3 regions of the Bacillus sp. NEAU-Y102 genome follow, and region 1 is predicted to be linked to each of the others. Evidence: riboswitches for the same ligand, from Rfam matches in the RefSeq annotation. Region 1 holds a riboswitch; each other region holds the start of a gene.
What was found. Region 1 has a riboswitch for S-adenosylmethionine ahead of ACYFX0_RS28315 (MetQ/NlpA family ABC transporter substrate-binding protein). Riboswitches for the same ligand answer to the same signal wherever they lie in the genome.
Positions count from the first base shown of each region.

Region 2: another riboswitch for S-adenosylmethionine. It lies ahead of ACYFX0_RS21850 (methionine ABC transporter ATP-binding protein); the one in region 1 lies ahead of ACYFX0_RS28315 (MetQ/NlpA family ABC transporter substrate-binding protein).
Region 3: another riboswitch for S-adenosylmethionine. It lies ahead of ACYFX0_RS05850 (bifunctional homocysteine S-methyltransferase/methylenetetrahydrofolate reductase); the one in region 1 lies ahead of ACYFX0_RS28315 (MetQ/NlpA family ABC transporter substrate-binding protein).

Region 1 is NZ_JBTWFK010000016.1:3,102-6,264, forward strand. Features, by position in the region: gene ACYFX0_RS28305 (methionine ABC transporter permease) at 1-92, opposite strand, end outside; gene ACYFX0_RS28310 (methionine ABC transporter ATP-binding protein) at 67-1,107, opposite strand; gene ACYFX0_RS28315 (MetQ/NlpA family ABC transporter substrate-binding protein) at 1,120-1,932, opposite strand; SAM riboswitch class I at 2,018-2,132, opposite strand; gene ACYFX0_RS28320 (NAD(P)-dependent alcohol dehydrogenase) at 2,212-3,120, opposite strand.
Region 2 is NZ_JBTWFK010000009.1:24,236-27,398, forward strand. Features, by position in the region: gene pruA (L-glutamate gamma-semialdehyde dehydrogenase) at 1-547, shown strand, start outside; partial or broken gene ACYFX0_RS21845 (cysteine hydrolase family protein) at 798-1,363, opposite strand; SAM riboswitch class I at 1,607-1,712, shown strand; gene ACYFX0_RS21850 (methionine ABC transporter ATP-binding protein) at 1,836-2,855, shown strand; gene ACYFX0_RS21855 (methionine ABC transporter permease) at 2,845-3,163, shown strand, end outside.
Region 3 is NZ_JBTWFK010000001.1:1,160,069-1,163,231, forward strand. Features, by position in the region: gene ACYFX0_RS05850 (bifunctional homocysteine S-methyltransferase/methylenetetrahydrofolate reductase) at 1-1,629, opposite strand, end outside; SAM riboswitch class I at 1,700-1,809, opposite strand; SAM riboswitch class I at 2,013-2,123, shown strand; gene metI (cystathionine gamma-synthase/O-acetylhomoserine thiolyase) at 2,218-3,163, shown strand, end outside.

The DNA.
Region 1 (3,163 bases):
ATGAGTAATGAAATAGATGTCATTTGAAAGGTTTGGATTGTGGCTTCCCATATGACTTTACTCCATTCATCCAAAAAGGACTTGTTTTCCATAGTCTGTTTTCCCTCCCTCTACGATGATACCTTTCTCTTGTAAGAATGCTAAAGCACGGTTTACTTCATTTTTTTCACCTTGCATATGAACGACAAGTTTCCCATATGCCTCATGTTTTAACTGTGTAATATTACCAGATAAAATATTTGGATATACTTGGAAACGTTTTGTGGCGACAGCTAGTGCTGGTTCTCCTGAAGAACTTCCTATAAAAGAAAGTGTTACAATTTCTCCAGTACTTTGTAGTTCTTTCTGTACCTCTTCTGGAATTTTCGCTGCAAATGCGCTATTTACAAATTTCTTCGTTGTTACATGTTGTGGGTTTGTGAAAATATCTTTCACAGTCCCGCTTTCGACTACAGATCCATGTTCCATAACGGCAACGCGGTCGCATATACGTTGGATGACATTCATTTCATGTGTAATGAGTAAAATCGTAATTCCAATTTCTTCGTTAATCTTTAATAACAAATCAAGAATAGAATCAGTTGTTTCTGGATCTAAAGCGCTCGTTGCTTCGTCACTTAATAACACTTCAGGCTCATGTGATAGTGCACGTGCAATTGCAACGCGCTGTTTTTGACCGCCAGAAAGTTCGCTTGGATAAGCATCTTTACGGTTAAAAAGATCCACGATGCGTAAATATTTTTCTACTCTTTTTTCAATTTCCGCTTTTGGAATGCCAGCAAGCCGTAACGGTAATGCAATATTTTCATAGACGGTAACAGTTTTAAGTAAATTGAATCCTTGAAAGATCATTCCGATTTTTTGTCTCGCTTTTGCTAGTTCTTTTGTTGATAATGTTGTTAGGTCTTGTTCGTTTACAATGATATTTCCTGTCGTTGGTTTTTCTAATAGATTTACACATCGAATCAATGTGCTTTTACCAGCGCCACTATACCCAATGATTCCAAATACATCGCCTTTTTCTACTTTAAGGGAAGTAGACTTAAGAGCCTCAACATTCCCTTTTTTTGTTGTAAATACTTTGGATATGTTTTTTAATTCAATCATTATCGTCAGCTCCTACCAAGATGGTAAAACTGAACCATCAAATTTTTTCTCGATAAACTCTTTTACTTCTTTAGATTGATAAGCTTTCTTTAATTTGTTTACAACGGCATCATCTTTATTTTCAGTACGAACAACGACCCAGTTCACATATGGTGAATCTTTTCCTTCGCGGAAAATAGAATCTTTCGCTGGACTTAATTTTGCACCTAATGCAAAGTTTGTATTAATTGCAGCTGCTTTCACTTCACTTAGTTGCGTTGGTAATTGAGAAGCTTCTAATTCAACAATCTTTAAATTTTTCGGGTTTTCAATTACATCTTTCGCAGTCGCTTTTTCTGTAGCCTTCGGATCAACTTTTAAAACCCCTGCTTTTTCAAATAATTTTAAAGCTCGCAGTTCATTCGTTGGGTCATTTGGTACAGCAATTGCATCGCCCTCTTTTAAGTCTTTTACATCTTTTATGTTTTTAGAATATATGCCCATAGGGAATGTTACTGTTGAAAATACTTCAGCTAATTTCATATTGCGTTCAGCTTTAAATACATCTAAATACGATTTTGTTTGGTAGCTATTTACATCAAGGCTTTTTTCATCTAAAGATACGTTCGGCGCTACATAATCATTAAATACTTTTATATCAATTTCGAGACCATCTTTTGCTGCAACTTCTTTTACCTTTTTAAAAATTTGTTCATGTGGTCCACCTGTTACACCGACAGTAATCTTTTTCTCGTCTAATGCTTTTACCTCTTTATCTGAACTCACGCTACATGCGCCTAATAATAATACTGCTCCGCTTACAATGCTTAATAATACCTTTTTCATCTATAAATCCCCCTTCATATACGTTCCAAAATAAAAAGCACCTCCCAAAAATAAGAGAGGTGCCGAATAGACGAAATAGATTCCTCTCTTATCTTCCAAAACGAAAACTCGTTTTGCAGGAATTAGCACCTTAGCTTATATGTTATAAGCTCGGTTGCCGGGCATCATCGGGCCAGTCCCTCCGCCACTCTTGATAAGAGTATGTGTATGTAGTTTTGAATATGGTACTAATAGTAAATCGTACAAAAAGAATTGTCAATGATATTTTCAGAATATATTTTATTTTAAGGTAATCGAAACATTTCCTTTCTTATGGCCCATTTCTACATACGTATGGGCTTCTACAACTTCTTCTAATCGGTAAGTTCTATCAATAACAGGTTTTAGCTTTTTTGTTTCAGCTAGTTGTTTTAGTAGGTTCATATCTTCTTTACTGACCTTTGCCATCATTCCATTCACAGATACATATTTTCCATTAGGCATTAATGCATCTGTACAAAGAGACTTTTTATATTTTCCAACTGCATCAAATATAATATCGTAGTGCTGGCCCTGCTTAGTAAAATCTTCTTTCATATAATCAATTACGTTGTCTGCCCCTAAGGCTGTAACTAAATCGAAATTCGAACTACTACAAATAGCTGTGACAGTCGCCCCGAAGTATTTAGCAAGTTGTACGGCAGCTGTCCCTACTGAACCAGAGGCGCCGTATATAAGTACTCGTTGCCCTTTTTTTATCTGTCCTTTTCTAAGGAAGTGCAATGCTGAAGTTCCGCCAAAAGGAATAACGGCAGCTTCTTCATATGTCACATTGGTAGGTTTTAATGCTATTAATCCACTTTCATGCACGCATGTGTATTCGGCATAACCACCAAGGTTTAGTTCTGTTAATGCAAAAACTGGATCTCCTTTTTTAAATTGTGTTACATCTGTTCCAATGTCTTCGATTTCACCGGATAACTCTACGCCAAGTATAGGTTTCCTCGGTTTTCTGAAACCTAATATGATCCGCATAGGAATCCAAAATAAGAGGGGGCTATTAAAGCCACGTATTCTACAATCTCCAGTCGATACACTTGTTGCGTGAATTTTAACTAATACTTCATTTTTTTTAGGTTTAGGCTTTTCTACATTTTGAATCTGGAGAACATTAGGTGGTCCATACTTTGTGCAAATAATTGCTTTCATAATGACCTCCTGAAATGAGTTGTTATTATTTACATCATATTTA
Region 2 (3,163 bases), on a different contig from region 1:
TCACGTATTAAATCGTGCTGTTGAATTAACAAAAGAATTAACAGTTGCTAACCCAGCTGTATTAGGTACAAACATGGGTCCTGTTAATGACCAAGCTGCATTTGATAAAGTAATGAGCTATGTTGCAATTGGTAAAGAAGAAGGTAGAATCTTAGCAGGTGGCGAAGGAGACGATTCTAAAGGCTGGTTCATCCAACCAACAATCGTTGCTGACGTTGCAGAAGATGCTCGCTTAATGAAAGAAGAAATCTTCGGACCAGTAGTAGCATTCTGTAAAGCGAAAGACTTCGATCATGCACTTGCAATTGCAAACAATACGGAATACGGTTTAACAGGTGCTGTTATTACTAACAACCGTGACCATATTGAAAAAGCACGCGAAGACTTCCACGTTGGTAACTTATACTTCAACCGTGGATGTACTGGTGCAATCGTAGGTTACCAACCATTCGGTGGCTTTAACATGTCTGGTACAGACTCTAAAGCTGGTGGACCTGATTACTTAGCACTTCACATGCAAGCAAAAACTACTTCTGAAACTTTATAAGAAATAGTAGAGGAGCTCTTCACAGAATGTGAAGAGCTCCTTTTAAAATTGAAATCCTATATATTACCATCGTTCGAAGGGAATGAGCTAAAACCTATTAATAGCGTGATAAACATGTGAACAGAAATAAAATGATGAGAAAAGTTGACTTATTAGTCATATTTTTTAGTATTCATTTTGAGAATTTCCTGTATAATACAATTTGAAAGAAAATCTATGGTTCGACAAGGAACACTCCTTTCAGTTTTGCTCACTGAAAGGAGTGTTTTTTTATGTAGCTAAAAATTCTTGCGTGCTTATTACATTTGCATATACGCCATTTAAACTAGCTAAAACTGTATTGTGAATATAAACAGCTGGTATAGTAGCGTTCTTAAAAGAAAGGTCTTTTGTAGCACAAGCGTCATGTATAACGGTACATTGAAAGCCAAAATCGAATGCAGCCCTTACTGTTGCATCGATACACATATGAGTCATCATCCCGCATACAACGACATGTTCAATATTTAAACGTTTTAATTGCTCTAGAAGATTAGTTTCTCGGAAGCTATTTGGATAATGTTTGACTATAACTGTTTCTTCTCTAAGTGGACGTACGCTTTCATGAATATGTACACCTTCTGTATTAGGTAGGAAAAAAGTAGCGTCATCTTTTATAGCTACGTGTTGGATATGAAAAATAGGTTCGCTGTTTTTTCTAAAGTGTTGTAATAACTGATTAGTATATTCGCTTGCTTCTACTGGATTACGCAATTCCATCTTTCCATTTGGAAAATAATCGTTTTGAATATCGACGAGTAAAAGAGCTGTTTTCATATATTTATCTTCCTCCGAGTTTCATATTCAAATAAATTTATTCAATTTGTAGAGAGGATTCTCCTGTTTAAAAATATGAGGAAGAGGAATTTTAAATAACCTTGAAAGTTACTATTTTTCAGATGAATATTCATCTGAAAATTTTAATAAAGGAATAATTAATATTTTTCTAAAAAATGTATTGACTCTTATTATTCTGAGTTCTATAATGAGAATTAATTAAACGACAATTAAATCGATACATTCTTATCCAGAGAGGTGGAGGGACTGGCCCTACGATACCTCAGCAACGGGTTTTTTAATACCGTGCTAACTCCAGCAAGCCATATAAAGGCTTGGAAGATGAGAAGATGTGAACGAGTACATATAAGTGCTCTCCTTCTTATCTTTATGGTTGATAAGAAGGAGGGCACTTTTTATTTTACCTCGAAAGCTCTGCTTCAAGTTTTTACAGCATATAGGAGGGGGAAAAATGATTTCTTTTAACAATGTAAGTAAAGTGTATGAATCAGCTGGGCAATCTGTTCATGCGGTGGAGGATGTAACATTATCAGTTGAGAAAGGCGAAATTTTTGGCATTATCGGTTTTAGTGGAGCTGGAAAGAGTACATTATTACGCTTAGTAAATATGTTAGAGAGACCAACGGCAGGAACGATTTCAATAGATGATAAAGATATTACATCATTATCGACGAAAGAATTACGCAAACTAAGACAAAGAATCGGAATGATTTTTCAAAGCTTTAATTTATTTAATTCAAGAACAGTGTTTGGGAATATTGCTTATCCATTAAAGTTAGCGAAATTGCCAAAGAACGAGATAAAGGAACGAGTGAATGAACTGCTGAGGTTTGTAGGGTTAGAAGATAAAGCAAACTATTATCCAGAACAGCTATCAGGGGGACAAAAGCAGCGTGTTGGTATTGCTAGAGCACTTGCGACATCGCCAGATATTCTTATATGTGATGAGGCAACATCAGCCTTAGATCCAGAAACGACGACAGAAATTCTAAACTTATTAAAGAAAGTAAATCGAGAATACAATTTAACAATTCTTCTTATTACACATGAAATGCATGTTGTGAAAGAAATTTGTCACCGTGTAGCTGTAATGGAGAAGGGAAAAGTTATTGAAGAAGGAAAACTGTTTGATGTTTTCACGCAACCAAAAACAAAGACGACTCAAAACTTTGTACGTTCTGTTATTAATGATCATTTACCAGAAAGTGTTCTAGCGAAAATTCAAAATGGTGGTCAAATTTATCGTCTAACATTTACTGGTGAGGAGACAGGACAGCCGGTACTATCATATATCGCAAAAAACTATAACGTTGATGTAAATGTACTGTACGGAAATATTATTGAACTTCAAAATGTGCTATTTGGAAATCTGCTTGTAGAATTGCAAGGTGAGCAGAGGGAAATTCAAAAAGCATTACAACATCTAAGACTGCAAGTGCAGCTGAAGGAGGTAGAAGCTCATGCGAGTTGATTGGAGTATATTTTGGCCGCGCATACTAGATGCGACGGGAGATACCCTCTTAATGGTAATTGTAACACTTATATTCGCTACAATTCTGGGTATACCTCTAGGTTTACTTTTATATGTAACGAGAAAAGGAAACTTTTTAGAAAATAAATGGGTCTTTTCTATTCTTAACATCATAATTAATACAATTCGTCCGGTACCATTCATTATCTTTTTAGTAGCTTTAAGCCCACTAACAAGAAGCGTTATTGGAACGACGATTGGAACAGCAGCGGCAATTTTCCCGATGACGTTAGTCGCATCAATTGGTA
Region 3 (3,163 bases), on a different contig from region 1:
TTCAGGAAGAGTAATACCCGGCACCTCAAAATGAAGAAAATCTGCATTCCGCTTACTTACTAACGGCATAATTCCAATAAAAATAGGTTGTTCCAAATGCTTTGTCGCTTCATACACTTCTTCAATTAGCGCGATATCGTAAATTGGCTGAGTTAAAAAATACTCCGCTCCAGCATCTATTTTTCGTTCCATTCGCTTAACCGCTGCTTTTAAGTGCCTCACGTGAGGATTAAATGCGCCGCCTACAGAAAACCTTGTCGCCGGTCCAATTGATTTCCCTAAAATTGAACGTCCATCGTTCATTTCTTTAATCATTTTAATGAGCTCAATAGAGGATAAATCATATACAGAAGTTGCACCGGGAAAATCACCAACGCGCGCTGGATCACCAGTTAAAGCTAACACTTCTTCCATCCCTAACGCCGATAAACCTAACAAATGAGATTGTAGTCCAATGACGTTATGATCTCTACACGTTAAATGTGTCAATACTGGGATATCATGCTTGGTTAATAACGCACCCATTGCCATATTCGAGATGCGAGGCGATGCTAATGAATTATCTGCTAGAGTAATAGCATCTGCTCCCGCTCTTTTTAACGCTCTTGCTCCTTCAAAAAAACGCTGTGTATCTAACGTTTTCGGTGGATCTAATTCCACTACAACTGTCGTTTGTTTTTTCGCTTTCTCTGCTAGAGTGACGTGAGCCTTCGAACGTTTCTCATGCGTATGAACGACTTTCGGCCTTTGAATCGTGTCTTTTTCTATTACAGGGGTAATATTCGCAACAGCGCGCTTCATACTTTGAATATGTTCTGGAGTCGTACCACAACAACCACCCAATAATCGAATACCTTGCTCAATAAATCTCGGTGTCATCGCTTCAAAATAAGCTGGGCTTCCCTCATATACATAACGTCCCTCCACATAATTCGGGAGACCTGCATTTGGGTATGCTGATAAATAGCCATTTTGCGGAATCGATATCATTTTGAAAGCTTCCGTCATATGAAGCGGCCCTAGTTGACAATTCAATCCAACAACATTTGCACCGCAATCTATAAGTTGCTTTAATATTTCATTGACATCATTTCCATTTTGAGTCGTACCTGCTTCATGTAACGCTAATTGAGCAACAATTGGAATATTCGTTTGCTTACGCAATACTTTAACGGCATGAAGTAATTCAAATTCATCGTAAAAAGTTTCTAATAGTAATCCATCAACCTGCTCTTCTAGTAAAGCCCCTGCCTGTTCAAGTAGCATAAACTCCCTTTCCATATCAGTCGTTGTAACGGCTCCGATGTGTTTCATACCACCAATTGTTCCTAAAATTGCATTTCTGTCTGTAACAGATGCTTTCGCCAGTTTTACTGCCGCTCTATTAATTTCTGTAACTTGATTTTCTAAACCATACATACGTAATTTCGTCTCATTTGCCCCATACGTATTCGTTTGAATTACATCTGCTCCAGCAGCTACATATTGTTTATGAATCGATATAATTAAGTCTGGATCAGATACATTCAATTCTTCAAAGCTACTTTGCAAACCATGTGAATGCAATAACGTCCCAACCGCACCATCACCTATTACAATTCCTTTTGATAATAAATCTAGTAATTTCACGAATCTCCCTCATTTCTATCAATATAAAAACCCCCTCTTCACTTTGAAGAGGGGGACATAATCGTTCCTCCTCTTATTATGCAAAACATTCGTTTTGCAGGTATTAGCACCGTTTCAAACATTTCGTTTGAAGGTTGCCGGGTTTCACAGGGCCTTTCCCTCCACCGCTCTCAATAAGAGTTGTCTTTATTATTTTATTTATGTAGCTAAAAGGAAATGCGTTCCCCTTTTAACAATGTTTGTTAATTTTTTAATAAATTTAGCATGCACAAAAGTAAAAGTCAATGATACTTGCGGAAAAATAAAAATTATTTAAAATAAACTTGCAATTCAATTATCTTTTGTTGTAAAGTTAAAAACATAATAAAAATTTCATACGAACATTCTTATCTAGAGAGGTAGAGGGACTGGCCCTATGACGCCTCAGCAACCATTAACAGTTTGTTAATAAGGTGCTAATTCCAGCAAATTGTGAAAGATTTGACAGATGAGAAGAAGACTCTATTCAAACCGAAAGCCTTCTTCTTAGAAGGCTTTTTTTATTTTATATTCACTTAATGTTTCAATTTAAAAAGGAGGAATTTTCACATGTCAACAATCGAAACGAAACTAGCACAAATCGGAAATCGCAGTGAAACTACAACAGGAACGGTTAATCCACCGGTTTATTTCTCAACCGCTTATCGTCACGAAGGAATTGGTAAATCTACTGGCTTTGACTATTCACGAACTGGCAATCCAACTCGCGGTCTTTTAGAACAGGCGATCGCAGACTTAGAATATGGCGAACAAGGTTATGCCTGTAGTTCAGGGATGGCGGCTGTTCTCCTCGTCCTTTCTCTATTCCGCTCTGGAGACGAACTTATTGTATCTGAAGATTTATACGGAGGAACGTATCGATTATTTTCTGAGCACGAAAAAAAGTGGAATGTTCGATGTAGATACGTAAATACACAATCTATTAAACAAATTGAGCAAGCTATCACAACTGAAACGAAGGCTATTTTCATAGAAACTCCAACTAATCCATTAATGCAAGTTACTGATATTGCTGCTGTCGCAACTGTAGCGAAAAGGCACGGACTACTTCTTATTGTAGATAACACATTCTACACACCTTATATACAGCAACCATTAACAGAAGGTGCTGACATTGTACTCCATAGCGCAACGAAATATTTAGGGGGACATAACGATGTACTAAGCGGACTTGTCGTTGCAAAAGGAATGGAACTTTGCGAGGAAATCGCTCATTATCATAATGCATCAGGCGCGGTTTTAAGCCCATTTGACTCATGGTTATTAATTCGCGGTATGAAAACGTTAGCGCTTCGCATGAGACAACATGAAGAAAATGCGAAAGCAGTTGTTGCATATTTAAATGATGAAAACGGGGTGACAGATGTATTTTATCCAGGAAGAGGCGGCATGATTTCATTCCGCCTTAAAGATGAAGCTTGGATTAATCCATTCTTACAATCTTTATCCTTAATTACATTTGCAGAAAGTCTTGGTGGTGTAGAAAGTTTAATGA